DNA from 2 places in the Pedococcus sp. P2_F6 genome. Region 2 is predicted to be linked to the other one. Evidence: predicted binding sites of a transcription regulator. Region 2 holds the regulator's gene; the other holds the start of a gene.
The links. The regulator Rex, encoded in region 2, represses fermentation and respiration genes when NADH is low (regulators of the CRP and FNR family bind a similar motif). The targets are predictions, from matches to a motif close to CTTGTGAANNNNTTCACAAG.
Positions count from the first base shown of each region.

Region 1 (7,774 bases), on a different contig from region 2:
TCCTCCAGACCCGCGTCGGCGACGGCCTTGAGCGCGCCGCTGTGGCGGTCGGCGACCTGGGGGATCTCGGCCGGACCGCCGACGTAGGCGATCCGTCGGTGACCGGCCTCGAGCAGGTGGCTGACGGCGAGCTCGCCTCCGGCGAGGTCGTCGACGCCGACGGAACACCAGTCGTCCGAGGAGGCCGGTGCCCGGTCGACGAGGACGACGGGAACGCCGGCATCGCGCAGTCGGCGCAGTCTGGGATTGGCGTAGTCCATGGCGGTGATGAGCACTCCGCGCACGCGCAGCTCCGTGAGCTGTTCGAGGTAGTGGTCCTCCCGGTCGGCGTCCTGGTCGCTGTTACAGATGAACAGCGCGAGGCCCTCCGCTTTCGCGACCTCCTCGATCCCCCTGGCGACATCGGTGAAGAAGGGGTTGGACGCGTCAAGGACGAGGTAGGCGAGGGTCCGGCTCCGCCCGGCGGCCAGCTGTCGAGCCGACGCGTTGGGCACGAAACCGAGCTGGGCGATGGCCGACTCGACCTTGGCCCGCGTGGTGGGGCGGACGGAGGATGGGCGGTTCAGCACGTTGGAGACCGTGCCGACGGACACGCCCGCCAGGGTTGCGACGTCCTTGATGCTGACTGATGCCATGTGACCTCCCTTCGGGGTTGCAACGTACCGTGCGGCTCTCCGTCCTTACTGCGTCTGACACACGCTCGAGGTCACGAGGGCCAGTAGTGCTGTATGCCCTCGGTGCGAGCAAGGGTCGCCCGGATCTCTTCCAAGGACCGCGGCGCCGCCCCGTGGGCCCGGGCCTGCACGAGCACGTTGCCCAGCGCCGTCGCCTCGACCGGGCCGCCGGTCACCGGGACGCCGGAGAGGTCGGCCGTGAGCTGGCAGAGGAGCCGGTTCTGGCTGCCGCCGCCGACGATGTGGATGGTGCCGACATCACGGCCCGCGAGGTCAACGGCTTGGTGGACGGTGCGCGCGTATGCCGTGGCGAGCGAGTCGAGGATGCACCGCGCGATGGCAGCGGGCGTCCGGGGCGCCTCGTGGCCGTTGCGCGCCGCTGCGTCGGTGATGCGTGCAGGCATGTCACCGGGCGGGAGGAACTGGTCGTCGTCGACGTTCACGACGGGCCCGTGGGGCGCCAGGGTCTCCGCCTCGGTGAGGAGCGAGTCCAGGTCGACGGCCAGTCCCGAGGACTGCCAGTGACGAATGGACTCCTGCAGCAACCATAGGCCGCCGACGTTGCGCAAGAAGCGGGTTCGACCGTCGACACCGCCCTCGTTGGTGAAGTTCGCGCGTTGGCTCTCCACCGTGAGCACCGGCTTGTCGAGCTCGATCCCCACCAGCGACCACGTCCCACTGGACACGTACGCGAAGCCCTCGTCCGTCGCTGGCACCGCGACGACGGCGGACGCGGTGTCGTGCGAGCCCACTGTGGTGACGACCGTGCTCGCTGAGAGCCCCGTGGCTACGAGCACCTCTGGTCGAAGCCGTCCCCTCGTCAGGCCGGGGTGCTGCAGTGGTGGCAGGGCGGTCGCCGGAAGCCCCAGGAGATCGAGCAGCTCAGTCGACCAGGCGCCAGTACGCACGTCGAGCAGACCCGTGGTGGAGGCGTTGGTCACCTCGGTCGCCAGCTCCCCTGTGAGCCAGTAGGCAATCAGGTCGGGAAGCAGGACGACGTGTGCGGCCCTGTCCCACAGCTGCGAGTGCCGCTCCGCAGCGAGCTGGTAGATGGTGGTGAACGGAAGGTGCTGCAGCCCGTTGATGGCATACAGCTGTTCGGGACTGGCCCGGGCGTGCACCTCGTCCAGAACGGCCTCGGTGCGGCCGTCGCGGTACGAGATGGGTTCGGCGAGCAAGTGCCCATCAGCATCGAGTAGCCCGTAGTCGACGGCCCACGTGTCGATGCCGATGGACTCGACGTCGGGGAACTGGGCAGCCAGCTCGGTCAGCCCGGTGAGGACCTCGTCGAAGAGCCCGGTGAGGTTCCACCGCAGATGACCACCCTGCATCGCCGCTCCGTTGGCAAAGCGATGCAGGGTGTGCAGTTGGGTCCGGCCGCTGGCCGGGTCGACGACGCCGGCCATGACCCGGCCGCCGGAGGCGCCGATGTCGACGGCGCCGAACACCCTGGCTGCCATGGTCTAGCGCAGGAAGGCGTTGGCGACGCCGGAGTCGACGGGGATGTGCAGGCCGGTGGTGTGGCTGAGCTCGTCGGAAGTCAGGACAGCGGCTGCGTTGGCCACGTGCTCGGGAAGCACCTCGCGGCCGAGCAGGGTGCGCTTGGCGTAGTAGGCGCCCAGCTCCTCCTCCGGGACCCCGTAGACCTCGGCGCGCTTGGCGCCCCACCCGCCCGCGAAGATGCCGCTGCCGCGGACCACCCCGTCGGGGTTGATGCCGTTGACCTTGATGCCGTGCTCGCCGAGCTCTGCGGCTAGGAGCCTCACCTGGTGGGCCTGGTCGGCCTTGACCGCGGAGTAGGCGATGTTGTTGGGGCCGGCGAAGACCGAGTTCTTGGAGGAGATGTAGAGGATGTCGCCACCGAGCTTCTGGGCGATCATCGCGGCGGCGGCGGACTTGGAGGCGAGGAAGCTGCCCTTGGCCATGACGTCGTGCTGCAGGTCCCAGTCTGCCTCGGTGGTCTCGAGCAGCGGTTTGGAGATCGACAGGCCGGCGTTGTTGACGAGCAGGTCGATGCCGCCGAAGGCGAGCAGCGTGGCGTCGACGGCGGCCTGGACGGCATCTGCGTCGGTGACGTTCGCCTGGACGCCCACGGCGACGTCGGTGCCGCCGATCTCGGCCGCGGCTGCCTGCGCCTTGTCGAGGTCGAGGTCGGCGATGACGACGCAGGCTCCTTCGGCGGCGAGCCGGGTCGCGATGGCCTTGCCGATGCCGGACGCCGCCCCTGTGACGAGCGCGATGCGCCCGGCGTGGGAGCGGGGCTTGGGCATGCGCTGGAGCTTGGCTTCCTCCAGCGCCCAGTACTCGATGCGGAACTTCTCGGACTCGTCGATGGGGGAGTAGGTGGAGACCGCCTCGGCGCCGCGCATGACGTTGATGGCGTTGGTGTAGAACTCGCCGGCGACGCGGGCGGTCTGCTTGTCCTTGCCGTAGGAGAACATCCCCACCCCGGGCACGAGGACGATGGCGGGGTCGGCGCCGCGGATCGCGGGGGAGTCGGGGGTGGCGTTGCGGTCGTAGTAGCCCTGGTACTCCTCGCGGTATGCCGTGTGCAGCTCGGCCAGGCGGGTGACGATCTCCTCGGTGGTGGCGCTGGAGGGGAGGTCGACGACCAGGGGCTTGACCTTGGTGCGCAGGAAGTGGTCGGGGCAGGAGGTGCCGAGCTCGGCCAGCGGGGCGAGCTTCTCGCTGGCCAGGAACTCCAGGACGACGTCGGTGTCGCTGAAGTGGCCGACCATCGCCTTGTCCTGGGACGCGACCGCGCGCAGGTGGGGGGCGAGGGCTGCGGCCTTGGCGCGGCGCTCGGACTCCGGGAGGGCGGCATACCCGGGCACCTGGGCGCCGAAGGGCTCGGCCTTGCCGTGCGTGCTGAGGTAGGCCTCGGCGGTCTGGATGATCCACAGCGAGTTGGCTTCGGCCGCTTCGCTCGTGTCGCCCCATGCGGTCACGCCGTGGCCACCGAGGATGGTGCCGACCGCCTGAGGGTTCGCCTTCTTGATCGCGGCGATGTCGAGGCCGAGCTGGAAGCCGGGACGGCGCCAGGGCACCCAGACCACCTTGTCGCCGAAGATCTCCTTGGTGAGCTGCTCCCCGTCCTTGGCCGTCGCGATGGCGATGCCACTGTCGGGGTGGAGGTGGTCCACGTGAGCCGCATCGACCAGACCGTGCATGGCCGTGTCGATCGACGGGGCGGCGCCGCCCTTGCCGTGCAGGCAGTAGTCGAAGGCGGCGACCATCTCGTCCTCGCGGTCGACACCCGGGTAGACGTCGGCGAGGGAACGCATGCGGTCGAGCCGTAGCACGGCCAGGCCGGACTCCTTGAGCGTGCCGAGGTCGCCACCGGAGCCCTTGACCCAGAGCAGCTCGACCTGCTCGCCGGTCACTGGGTCGGTCTCGGTGCCCTTGGCGGAGGTGTTGCCACCCGCGTAGTTGGTGTTCCTCGGGTCGGCGCCCAGGCGGTTGGAGCGGGCGATCAGGTCGGAGACGGCGGGGTTGGTCATCGGGGTCCTTGTGGTTCGGTGGTCGGTCGCGGTGTTGTGGGAGGACGAGAGGTCAGGCGCCCCAGCCGGATTGGGTGCCACCGACGCGGTCGGCGGCGATCCGGTCCTGGTAGCCGGTGCCGGCGTAGGCCTTCATGGGGTCTGCCGGAATTCCCCGGCTGGCCCGCCAGTCGGCGAGGTCGGGTCGGACGTCGGTGTAGAAGGCGTCCATGAGGATGCCGTTGGCCCCGAGTACGTCACCCGCACGCTCCGCCTCGCGCAGCGCGTCGCGGTCGACCAGCAGGGCTCGGGCGGTCATCTCCTGCACGTTGAGGACGGAACGGATCTGGCCGGGGATCTTCTCCTCGACGTTGTGGCACTGGTCGAGCATGAAGGCCACCTCGCTGCCCTCGCCGTACCCGCCACCGCGGACCACCTCGTAGATGATCCGGAAGAGCTGGAACGGGTCGGCAGCGCCGACGATGAGGTCGTCGTCGGCGTAGAACCGCGAGTTGAAGTCGAAGGAACCCAGGCGCCCGAGCCGCAGGAGCTGAGCCACGATGAACTCGATGTTCGTGCCGGGGGCGTGGTGGCCGGTGTCCAGACACACGGTGGCGCGCTCGCCCAGGGCAAGGCAGTGGACGAGCGAGGTGCCCCAGTCCGGCACATCCATGGCGTAGAAGGCCGGCTCGAAGAACTTGTACTCCAAGACCAGCCTCTGGTGCTCGCCGAGCCTGTCGTACACCTGCTGAAGGGAGTCGGCGAGGCGGTCCTGACGGTCGCGCAGGTCGCCTTGGCCCGGGTAGTTCGTCCCGTCGGGGAGCCAGATCTTGAGGTCGCGGCTGCCGGTCGCATCCATGACGTCGATGCACTCCAGTTGGTGGGCGATCGCCTTGGCGCGGATGCGCTCGTCGACGTGGGTGAGGCTGCCGAACTTGTAGTCGTCGTCCTGGAACGTGTTGGAGTTGATCGTGCCCAGCCGCAGGCCCAGGTCGCCGGCGTATCGGCCCAGCTTCTCGTAGTCGTCCACCCGGTCCCACGGGATGTGCAGGGCCACCGACGGCGCCAGTCCGGTGAGGGCGTGCACCTGGGCGGCGTCGGCGAGCTTTTCCTCGATGGTGCGTGGCGTCCCTGGGGTGCTGAAGACCTTGAACCGCGTTCCCGAGTTGCCGAACGCCCACGAGGGCAGCTCGATCGCCTGCTGCGCGAGCTGACCCGCGATGTCGCCGAAGTTGACCATGACGCTCTCCGTTGAATGTCGATCGTTGTAGCGCGAATGAAAGGCCGGAATGAAGCGGTTCAGCCAGACCATAGCGACTTCGTGGGCTACGCACAAGCGCCTGGCGGGTGCTGTTGTCCCGGCTCTGGGGCTGCATCTGTCGCATGAGCGACGCGTAAATAGGGGCGTGGGGCGCCGCGGAGCTGGACTGTTCCTTCTCGAGGGCACAAGACCCTTGACGTCGTGATCGAGTAACGCTACCTTCGGCATATTGAAACCTTTCAAAGAGGAGGGGTGGCCGCCGTGGGCGAACATCGTGAGGACCCGGTCCTCGACCTGCGCGACGTATCGAAGTCCTTCGGGCCGGTCGTTGCGCTGCGTTCAGGGAGCCTTCGGGTGAGCGGTGGGTCGATCCACGCGCTGGTGGGGGAGAACGGGGCGGGCAAGTCGACGCTCGTCAAGGTGGTCGCCGGGGTCCACCGGCGGGACGCGGGCGACTTCCTGCTCGGCGGCGAACCGGTGGACTTCGGTTCCACCGCGGAGTCCAAGGCCGCCGGCGTGGCGGTCATCTACCAGGAGCCGACCCTCTTCCCAGACCTCTCCGTGACCGAGAACATCTTCATGGGACGGCAGCCCGTCGGGCGCGGTCGGCGCATCGACCGCGCGGCCATGTTCCAAGAGGCCAAGGAGCTCTTCGCCGGCCTCGGTGTAGAGATCGACCCACGCCGGCCGGCTCGTGGGCTGTCCATCGCGGACCAGCAGATCATCGAGATCGCCAAGGCGATCTCGGTGGATGCGCGGCTCCTCATCATGGACGAGCCGACGGCGGCGCTGAGCGGGGTCGAGGTCAGGCGTCTCTTCACCGTGGCTCGGCGACTGAGGGACGAGGGTCGCGCACTGGTCTTCATCTCCCACCGCTTCGACGAGGTCTTCGACCTGTGTGACCAGGTCACGGTGATGCGGGACGGCGAGTACATCGGGACGCGTGCGATCTCGGAGACGAGTGTCGACGAGATGGTCTCCCTCATGGTCGGTCGCGAGGTGACCGACCTGTTCCCCAAGACGCCCGCGGTGATCGGCGAGCCCGTGCTGAAGGTTTCGGGACTCAACTCGGCCGGGGTCTTCCACGACGTGACCTTCGAGGTCAGGGCCGGCGAGATCGTCGGCCTCGCGGGCCTGGTCGGCGCGGGACGCAGCGAGATCGCACGGGCCGTTTTCGGCGTCGACGGCTACGACTCTGGGACGGTCACGCTCAACGGCCGTGCGCTCCCGGCCAAGGACCCGCGTTCAGCGATCCGTGCCGGCCTGGCCTTCATCCCCGAGGACCGCCGTCAGCAGGGCCTGGTGACCCAGGCATCCGTGACGCACAACGTGGCCGCCGTCATTCGGCACACGCTGACCAAAGGTGGCCTGCTCACCAGGGCCTTGGAGAACCGCGCGGCCACGCCGTGGGCAGACCGGCTCGAGGTCAAGACCGGTGCCCTCGACATGAACGCGAGCACGATGAGCGGCGGGAACCAGCAGAAGGTCGTCATCGCCAAGTGGCTGGCGACCAAGCCGTCGCTGCTCATCATCGACGAGCCGACCCGCGGTATCGACGTCGGCACCAAGGCCGAGGTCCACCGGCTCCTGTCCGAGCTGGCCGGGGAGGGACTGGCCATCCTCATGATCTCCTCCGAGCTGCCCGAGGTGCTCGGGATGGCCGATCGGGTCCTCGTCGTGTGCGAGGGCCGGATCACGGCCGACATCCCCCGCGAGGACGCGACTCCGGAGAACGTCATGCGCGCCGCCACCCACAGCCTGGAGCTCCAGCGATGAGCGAGACCACGTCGACGACGCAGGACCACGTCCTCGAGGCGCTCGTCCAGCCCAGCCACCTCACTCCGCGCCAGCGCGCGGTCAACACGCTCTTCAGGTCCCGCGAGTTCTCGATCTTCCTCGTGCTGCTGGTCGTCATCGCGGCAGCCACCGCCAAGACCCCCAGCTTCTTGTTCAGCGGCAACGGTTGGCGCGACCTGCTCCTCACCCCCGCCATCCTCCTGCTGCTCGCGGCGGGCCAGGCAGTGGTCATCATCACCCGCAACGTGGACCTGTCCGTCGGCTCCGTCCTCGGACTGACCGCCTACCTGACCGGACGACTGTTCGTGGACAACCCCGGACTCTCGATCGTCGCCGTGGTCGCGGCGGGGGTCGTGGTCGGGTGCCTGCTGGGTCTGGTCAACGGCGTCCTTGTCGGGTTCGGCAAGGTGCCCGCCCTCGTCATCACGCTGGGAACGCTCTACATCTACCGAGGCGTTGTGCTGACGTGGGCCGGGGCAACCCGCATCAACGCGTCCGACATGCCGCCACAGTTCCTCAAGCTCGGGACGCAGCAGATCCTCTCCATCCCTGTGCTCTTCATC
Region 1 covers NZ_JBFUEZ010000001.1:998,936-1,006,709, reverse strand. The annotation lists gene AC1DWP_RS04785 (LacI family DNA-binding transcriptional regulator) at 1-635, opposite strand, end outside; gene AC1DWP_RS04780 (rhamnulokinase) at 707-2,134, opposite strand; gene AC1DWP_RS04775 (bifunctional aldolase/short-chain dehydrogenase) at 2,138-4,174, opposite strand; gene rhaI (L-rhamnose isomerase) at 4,227-5,393, opposite strand; gene AC1DWP_RS04765 (sugar ABC transporter ATP-binding protein) at 5,676-7,190, shown strand; gene AC1DWP_RS04760 (ABC transporter permease) at 7,187-7,774, shown strand, end outside.
Region 1: rhaI (L-rhamnose isomerase) is a predicted target of Rex. The motif match lies at 5,641-5,660, and genes of this name have one in related genera.

Region 2 (7,774 bases):
GGTTGAGCTCGCCCGCGACGACGTCGGCGGCGTGCGACCGCAGCGCCGCCACGGTCGGTGCGACGGTCTCCGCCGCCCGCGAGGTGAGGTATGCCGCGACCTCACCGATGACGAGGTCCGCCACCTCGCGCACCTGGGGCGGGGTCTGGCCTCCGGAGAGCTCCTCCCCCAGCGCACCCAGCCCGGCGAGGGTGACCCCACTCAGGGAGGCGACCTCGGGGGCGACGTCGTGGGGAAGGGCGAGGTCGACGTAGGCCTGCGGGCGCCCGGCGCGGGCCACCTGGGCATCGCCGGCGGTGGCGAGGTCGACGACCACGCCGGTCGACCCGGTGCAGGAGATGACGACGTCGGCGCCGGCCAGGGCAGCCGCCAGGTCGTCGAGGGGGCGAGCCGTGCCGCCGGTGCGCTCGGCGAGCCGAAGCGCCTTGGCCAGCGTCCGGTTGACGATCGTGAGCCCAGCGGCGCCGCGGCGCGAGACGGTCGTGGCGGCCAGCGAGCTCATGCCTCCGGCGCCCACGACGAGGACCTTGAGCCCGGCCAGGGACCCGAGCTCGCGTTCCGCGCGGGCCAGGCCGGCCTCGACGAGGGAGACGCTCACGGCGTCGATCCCGGTCTCGGTGTGGGCGCGCTTGCCGACGCGCAGGGCCTGCTGGAAGAGGGTGTTGAGGGCGGGGCCGGCGTGGCCGTACTTCTGCGACTCGCGCAGGGCAGAGCGCATCTGGCCGAGGATCTGGGCCTCACCGACCGCCATCGAGTCCAGGCCACAGGCGACCGTGAACGCGTGCGCGATCGCGCGGTCCTCGTAGTGCACGTAGAGGTGCTCGCGCAGCTCGTCGCGACCCACGCCGGTGACCTCGGTGAGCGCGTCCGAGATGTCGGTGACCGCACCGTGGAAGGTCATCGACTCGGCATAGACCTCGGTGCGGTTGCACGTGGACACGACGATCGCCTCGGAGAGGTTCTCGCGGCCGGTGAGGCCGGCGGAGAGCGCGCGGCGGCGGTCGGCGTCGAGCGACATCGCCTCGAGGAGGGGCAGCGGCGCGGTGTGGTGGGACAGGCCCAGGATGACCAGGCTCATCGGCTGACCGCCTGGGCCACGTGGTCGAGCGAGCCGGCCGAGACCTGGTCGAGCGCGCCCTCGGCGGCCAGCGCCCTGCGCTGCTCGTGGAAGGCGAGGATCTGCAGCTCGGTCGAGAGGTCGACCTTGCGGACGTCGACGTCGTCGGGCACGACGAGCACGCACGGGGCGAAGTTGAGGATCGAGCGCACCCCGACTGCCACGAGCTGGTCCGCCACGTCCTGCGCCGACGCGGCGGGCGTCGCGATGACGCCGATCGCCAGGCCCTGGTCGGCCACCAGCGACGCGAGGGCGCCCATCGGCTGCACGGTGATCCCGGCTATCTCCTGCCCCAGCAGGGCGGAGTCCTGGTCGAGCAGGGCGACGACGCGGAACCCGCGCGTGGCGAAGCCGCTGTAGGCCGCGAGCGCGTGGCCCAGGTTTCCCATCCCGATGATGGCGACCGGCCAGTCCTGGGTGAGGCCGAGCTCGCGGGAGATCTGGTAGGCGAGGTGGTCGACCTCGTAGCCGACCCCGCGCACGCCGTAGGACCCGAGGTGGGACAGGTCCTTGCGGAGTTTTGCACTGCGGACGCCCGCGGCGGAGGCCAGCTCCTCGGAGGACACCGACGTGATCCCGCGCTCCGCGAAGCCGGTCAGGGCTCGGAGGTACTCGGGTAGCCGTGCGACCGTGGCGTCGGGAATACCCCGACGGGCGCTCGGGTCGGCAGACACAGTCTCTTCCGGCTCCTTCTCATCACGGGCAGTCCGCGCCTGGCTGGAGCGGATGGGAGCCCGGCCAGATTACGCTTTTGTGAACGGATGCACAAAGTCACAAGCGTCCGTCTCAGGACCCGCGTGATCCACGTCACTTCGTGCTCGTGAGCGCGCTCCTCAGCCGGGTCTCGTCGACCCGCCAGTAGTCGTGCTGGCCCCCGTCCACGAAGGTGACGGGGATCTGCTCCCAGTACTGCTCGTTGAGTGCCGGGTCGTCCTCGATCGACAGCTCCACCCAACCCACCCCGAGGTCGGCGGCCACGCGCTCGATGACGGCCCGCGCCTCATCGCACAGGTGGCACCCCGGTTTGCTGACCAGGGTGATGCGCACCTCGGCGGGCGTGGGGGTTGCGGACACACCCCGAGCGTATGCCGCGTGGGCCCAACGGCCGCTTCCCGCCGCCGCTCGCGGTAGCGGGCGCCTCACCCGCCCCACGGGGCTCGCTGGACACCGCGGCATACCGAGATGTGTCGCAGGTCTCCTGACAATCTGGCAGATATCGGGGAAACTGTCCGATCAAGGAGGCCCCGATCCGGATTCGTGCACCACGCAGCGCCGCGAGACGACTCGCGGTCCCTCGTGCTGCCCACTGGGCCGGAGACCAGGGTCCGCTCTGGGCAACGAGCCGCCCGGCCTTCGGTTACGCCACGGTGGGCGACCACGGCATGGGAGCGGCCACGGCGGACTTCCTCGGCACCCTGCGAGTGCTGCTGAGCCTCGCCGGCGAGGCCGGCACGGCCGGCACCCTGTCGGGAGGTGGCCACGAAGGTTCAGGCGGCGGTTCGGCTGCGCGCGCCGGCTTCGGGCCGGGTGAGGCGCCCCAGGACTTCGAACGCATCTCCGCGCTGGTCGAGCTGGCCCAGCGTGGCGACGCCGAGGCGTTCGGGATGCTCTACGAACGCTACGTCGACGTCGTCTACCGCTATGTCTACGTGCGGGTGGGAGGCAAGCAGCTGGCCGAGGACATCACCTCGGAGACCTTCCTGCGTGCACTGCGCCGGATGGACTCCTTCTCCTGGCAGGGCCGCGACATCGCGGCCTGGTTCATCACCATCGCGCGGAACCTGATCACCGACAACGCCAAGTCGGCTCGCTTCCGCATGGAGGTCACCACCGCCGACATGCTCGACGCCGACCGTCGCGTGGACGCCCCCGACCAGGAGGTGCTGGACCGGCTGCGCGACCAGCGCCTGCTCGCCGCCGTCAAGGGTCTCAAGCCCGAGCAGGCCGAGTGCGTGGTGCTCCGGTTCCTGCAGGGACTGACCCTCGCGGAGACCGCCAAGGTCCTCGGCAAGTCCGAGGGCGCAGTGAAGCAGCTCCAGCTGCGCGCCGTGCGCGCCCTGCACCGGGAGCTCGCCGATGTCGACATCTGAGACCCGCAGGTTTCGCTACGTGGCGACGCGTAACTTCCGGCATCGCACCTCGTTCTCAGCACGACACACGTTCGGTGACAACACGCTCACCGACCACATGACCGGGACATCATGACCGGGGACACCGCAGGGCTGGGGAGGGAGAAGCCGACATGCCAGTACTGAACCGTTCGGCAGACCGTTTCCAGCGCGCCCTCGAAGGCGAGCGGATCACCGATGCCCACCTCGTCGAGCTCGTCGAGACCAGCCGCCACCTCGTGGACCTCGTCCCGACCATCCCGGCTCCGGACACCGCCTTCGTCACCACGCTGCGCGAGCGGCTGATGGCCGAGGCCGCACGGATGCCCGCGCCCAGCCCGGTCGCCGCCAAGGCCGCGGCCGCCCGTCGTGCCGCCTCCCGCAACACCCCCGTCGTGGTCCTGGTGGGTCGTGGCCTGCCCCGCCTGGTCGCCGGCGCCGCCGCCTCGGCGCTGCTCGTCGGCGGCATCGTGGGCGCGGTCTCCCGCAGCGCGGTGCCCGGTGACGCGCTGTACCCCGTGAAGGGCTGGCTCGACGGCGTGGCCGTCCGGCTCGCCGACAACGACTTCGACCGCGGCCAGACCTACCTGTCCCAGGCCCAGGGACACATCTCCGATGCCCGTCAGCTGGCCGAGGCCGACCGCGAGGACCCCACGGACGTCGACGTCGCGCTCGAGGGTGCCATCGACACCGTGCGCAAGGGGCGGCAGGCGCTCGACACCTCCTATGCCGCGACCGGCAACCCCCAGTCCCTGCTCGCCATGCGCGACTTCACGGAGCGGGCCCTCCCTCAGGTCGACGCCCTGAAGGCCGAGGTGCCCGCCCCATCGCTGCTGACGCTCGGGCGGCTCGAGGCCCTGCTGCGCGACACGCAGGAGAGCACCTCGCGACGGATCGCTGCCTGCGGCAGCTCCTGCAGCTCAGACCTCGCCTCGACGATCGGCCCGGGTTCGCTGCCCGGCGCCACGACCACCTCGGGTCCCTCCGCGTCACCGACCAGCGGCGCGTCCGGTGGCATCACCGTGCCCAGCACCGCCGTGACGGCACCGGCGGGCGGCGTGCTGCCCGGCGGCTCGAGCGGCTCCGGAGCGGTCGTCGGAGGCGGTGGCGGCAGCGCCAGCCTGTCGACGGGCGGCGCGAGCGTGCGCCTGCCGACCGTCAGTGCTTCGGTGCCGGGAGTGCCCTCCGCCAGCGCCACCGTGCCGCTCCCCTCGGTGTCGCTCGGCACCGGAGGCGGCAGTGTCGCGGTCCCGAGCAGCACCCTCGGCCCGGTCACCCTGCCCGGCGTCACGGTCACGCTGCCCTCAGTCACGCTGCCCTGAGTCACGCTGCCCTCAGTCACGCTGCCTGATCCAGCCCCGTGGGGCCAGCTCCCGTCAGAAGAAGACGGAACGGCGCTGCATGAGCAGGGAGTAGAGCGTCTGCTGGATGGTCTCGCGCACCTGGTCGGTGAGGTCGAAGACGAGCATGGGGTCGTCGGCGGCGTTCGGCCCCAGGTCTGCGGTCTCCACGGGTGCGCCGAACTCGATGATCCACTTGCTGGGCAACGGGATCAGCCCGAGCGGGCCGAGCAAGGGCCAGGTGGGCGTGATCGGCGCGTAGGGCGCCCCCAGCAGCCGCGCAACGGTCTTCATGTTGCCGATGATCGGGTAGATCTCCTCGGCGCCGACGATCGAGCACGGGATGATGGGCGCGCCCGTCTTGAGCGCAGCGGAGACGAAGCCGCCCCGCCCGAACCGCTGCAGCTTGTAGCGCTCGCTGAACGGCTTGCCGACTCCCTTGAAGCCCTCGGGCCAGACCCCGCACAGCTCGCCGCTCGACAGCAGCCGCTCGGCGTCGGGGTTCGCGGCCAGCGTCGAGCCCGACTTGCGCGCGACCTGGCCGACGACGGGGGTCTGGAAGACCAGGTCGGCACCCAGCATCCGCAGGTGACGGTGCGCAGGGTGCTCGTCGTGGACGGCCACCTGGGTCATCAGCGAGTCCATGGCGACCGTGCCGGAGTGGTTGGCGACGACCAGGCCGCCGCCAACGGTCGGGATGTTCTCGATCCCGCGGACCTCGACGCGGAACCACGACCGGTAGAGCGGCCGCAGGATCGGCAGGTAGAAGTGTCTGGTGAAGTCCTCGTCGAAGCCGAACTCGTCGACGGTGTAGTCGCCCGTCACCCGACGCCGCACGAACGACAGCAACGAGGCGATGTGGCGCTCGACGTCGTCCGACGAGATCCCCGCCGCCTCCGAGGCAACCCGGACCGCAGCGATGCCCGCAGTCAGCAGCTCCTCGACTCCCGGCGCGATGCTGCGAGAGGTCGCCGGTTCCGGCACGTCAACCGGCACGACGGTCTCGTCCGTCACCGCCTTGAGGGTGCGCACCTTGGCGTCAGGGGTATGCCGCTCTCCTGACGTGGCCGCACCCGTCACCTCCCGAGGTGGCCGGGCGGGCTTGGCGGCCTTGCTGGGCTGGGTCGTGCGGGCGCCGGAACGGGACACCGCCTTGCGGCTTGGCACCGCCTTGGCCACCGGGCTCGGGCGATGTTTGCCACTGGCCGTCGAGGGGGTGGTCGCCGAGGCGGCCGATGCCGACGCAGATGCGCGTGCGGGAGCGGGAGCTGTCGTGGGAGCGGCAGCTGCGGGGGCAGCCGGGGTGGTCGACGCGAGCAGGGGCGTGCTGCGGCGCTTGGCGCGTTCCCCGGATGCCCTGGCGGCGCCCGCTGCGAGGGCGCCCTTGCGCGCGGTGGGTTTCGCCGGCTTCTTGGGCGTCGAGGCCATCAGTCGTTCCTCCCTGCAGCCCACACGTGGCTGATCGCGCCGGCGGCACTCTCCGCGGCGCCGGTGACGGCCGACCCGAACATCCCGGCCCCCGGGATCGCCGAGCCGACCCCCTGCGCATAGTCGGCGAAGGCAGCCCGCGTGGTGTAGTCCGGCTCGTACCCCAGCACCTCACGCATCCGTCGGGTGTCCAACCCGCGACCGAAGGCGAGGAACTGGATCTGGTCGCTGCTGAAGTCGGCGAGCCCGGACCGCTTCACGAGGTTTCCGAAGATGCCCGCAGCGGGCATCGGCACGGGGATGATCGGCCGGCCGGCCATGCCCGCCGCCTGGCTCACGGTGATGACCCCGTCCCCGGCGATGTTGGTGATGCCCGTGCTCGGGCCCGTGGTGGCGAGCAGCAGCGAGCCGATCGCGTCGCTCTCGTGCACGAACTGCAGGCGGGCGTCGTAGCCGAAGGGCACCGGCACGACGGGCAGGGCGAAGTAGTCGGTCAGGGACGTGCGGATGCCCCGACCGATGATGTTGGCGAAGCGCAGCATGGAGATCTCGACGTCGGGACGGCGACGCGAGAAGCCGCGGACGTAGCCCTCGACCTCGACCGAGTCCTTGCCGAATCCCGCTCTGGGCAACGACTTCGGGCCCATGTCCTCGGTGAACATCGCAGGGTCGCGCGGGCTGGAACCGTAGATGGCCGCGGACGACTTCACGACGAGACGCTTGATGCTGGACGCCTTCTGGCACGCAGCGAGGAGCTGCATCGTGCCGATGACGTTGATCTCCTTCATCGACGTGCGGCCACCGGCGCCGGTCGGCGTCGCGATGACGTTCATGTGCACGACGGTGTCGACCTCGGACTGCGCGATGATCTTGCCGATCATCGGGTTCCGGATGTCAGCGCGGACGAACTCGGCCCGGCCGATGTCCCCCGGCGGGGGGATGACGTCGACGCCGATGACGCGCTTGACGGTGGGGTCCTGGGTCAGGGCCCTGGCGAACTGCCCGCCGAGGTAGCGGGAGACACCCGTCACGAGGACGACCTCAGCCACGATCCCTCCCGCGGGGTCCGATGGTCGCGAGGCTCGCGACCCGTGCCAACCCTACCGAGAGCCGTGCCCCGGCCGACGGGAGTGCGCCTTCCGTGGACGCGTGCCTCGTCACACTTTCGGACTGCCGCACTCATACCCCCGCTCAAGACAAAAGGCCCCCGCTCAGCGGGGGCCCTCGATCACTTCTTGTTGCGACGCTGGTGGCGCGTCTTGCGAAGGAGCTTGCGGTGCTTCTTCTTCGCCATGCGCTTGCGGCGCTTCTTGATGACAGAGCCCATGGTGTCCTCTTGATCGTGGTCGGTGTTGCCGGACGGGGCAACGAACCAACGCACCACGCCGAACTGTGGACGTCACTCTAGCGGCCCGCGACCCTGCAACCCAAACCCACGTCCAGGCAAGGCCCCCGAGGCGCACGTGGCGGGGATCCGCCACCACGAGGGCGTCAGCCCGACATGACCAGCCAGTAACCACTCGTGGGGAGCCCTCGTTGTCAGGCCACCCGGGCCAACGAGGGCCCGCAGAGCGCAGGAGACGTCGACCATGTCCCGCAGGCACCCCTCTGTCAGACCACTGGGAATCGGGGTGTGCCTGCTGACCGCGGCGGCCACCGCCCTCCCCCTGTCCACCGCGTCCGCCGCCCTTCCCGGTGCACCGGTCCTCCCCGCGCTCGGCGACACCGTCGACGCGCTCGGCAGGACCCTGGACACCCGGGCGGTGAAGGACGCCGTCGTG
Region 2 covers NZ_JBFUEZ010000002.1:355,257-363,030, forward strand. The annotation lists gene AC1DWP_RS07105 (glutamyl-tRNA reductase) at 1-1,078, opposite strand, end outside; gene AC1DWP_RS07110 (redox-sensing transcriptional repressor Rex) at 1,075-1,791, opposite strand; gene AC1DWP_RS07115 (glutaredoxin family protein) at 1,925-2,191, opposite strand; gene AC1DWP_RS07120 (sigma-70 family RNA polymerase sigma factor) at 2,500-3,207, shown strand; gene AC1DWP_RS07125 (DUF5667 domain-containing protein) at 3,360-4,547, shown strand; gene AC1DWP_RS07130 (lysophospholipid acyltransferase family protein) at 4,602-5,993, opposite strand; gene AC1DWP_RS07135 (NAD-dependent epimerase/dehydratase family protein) at 5,993-7,042, opposite strand; gene AC1DWP_RS07140 (30S ribosomal protein bS22) at 7,222-7,320, opposite strand; gene AC1DWP_RS07145 (M36 family metallopeptidase) at 7,583-7,774, shown strand, end outside.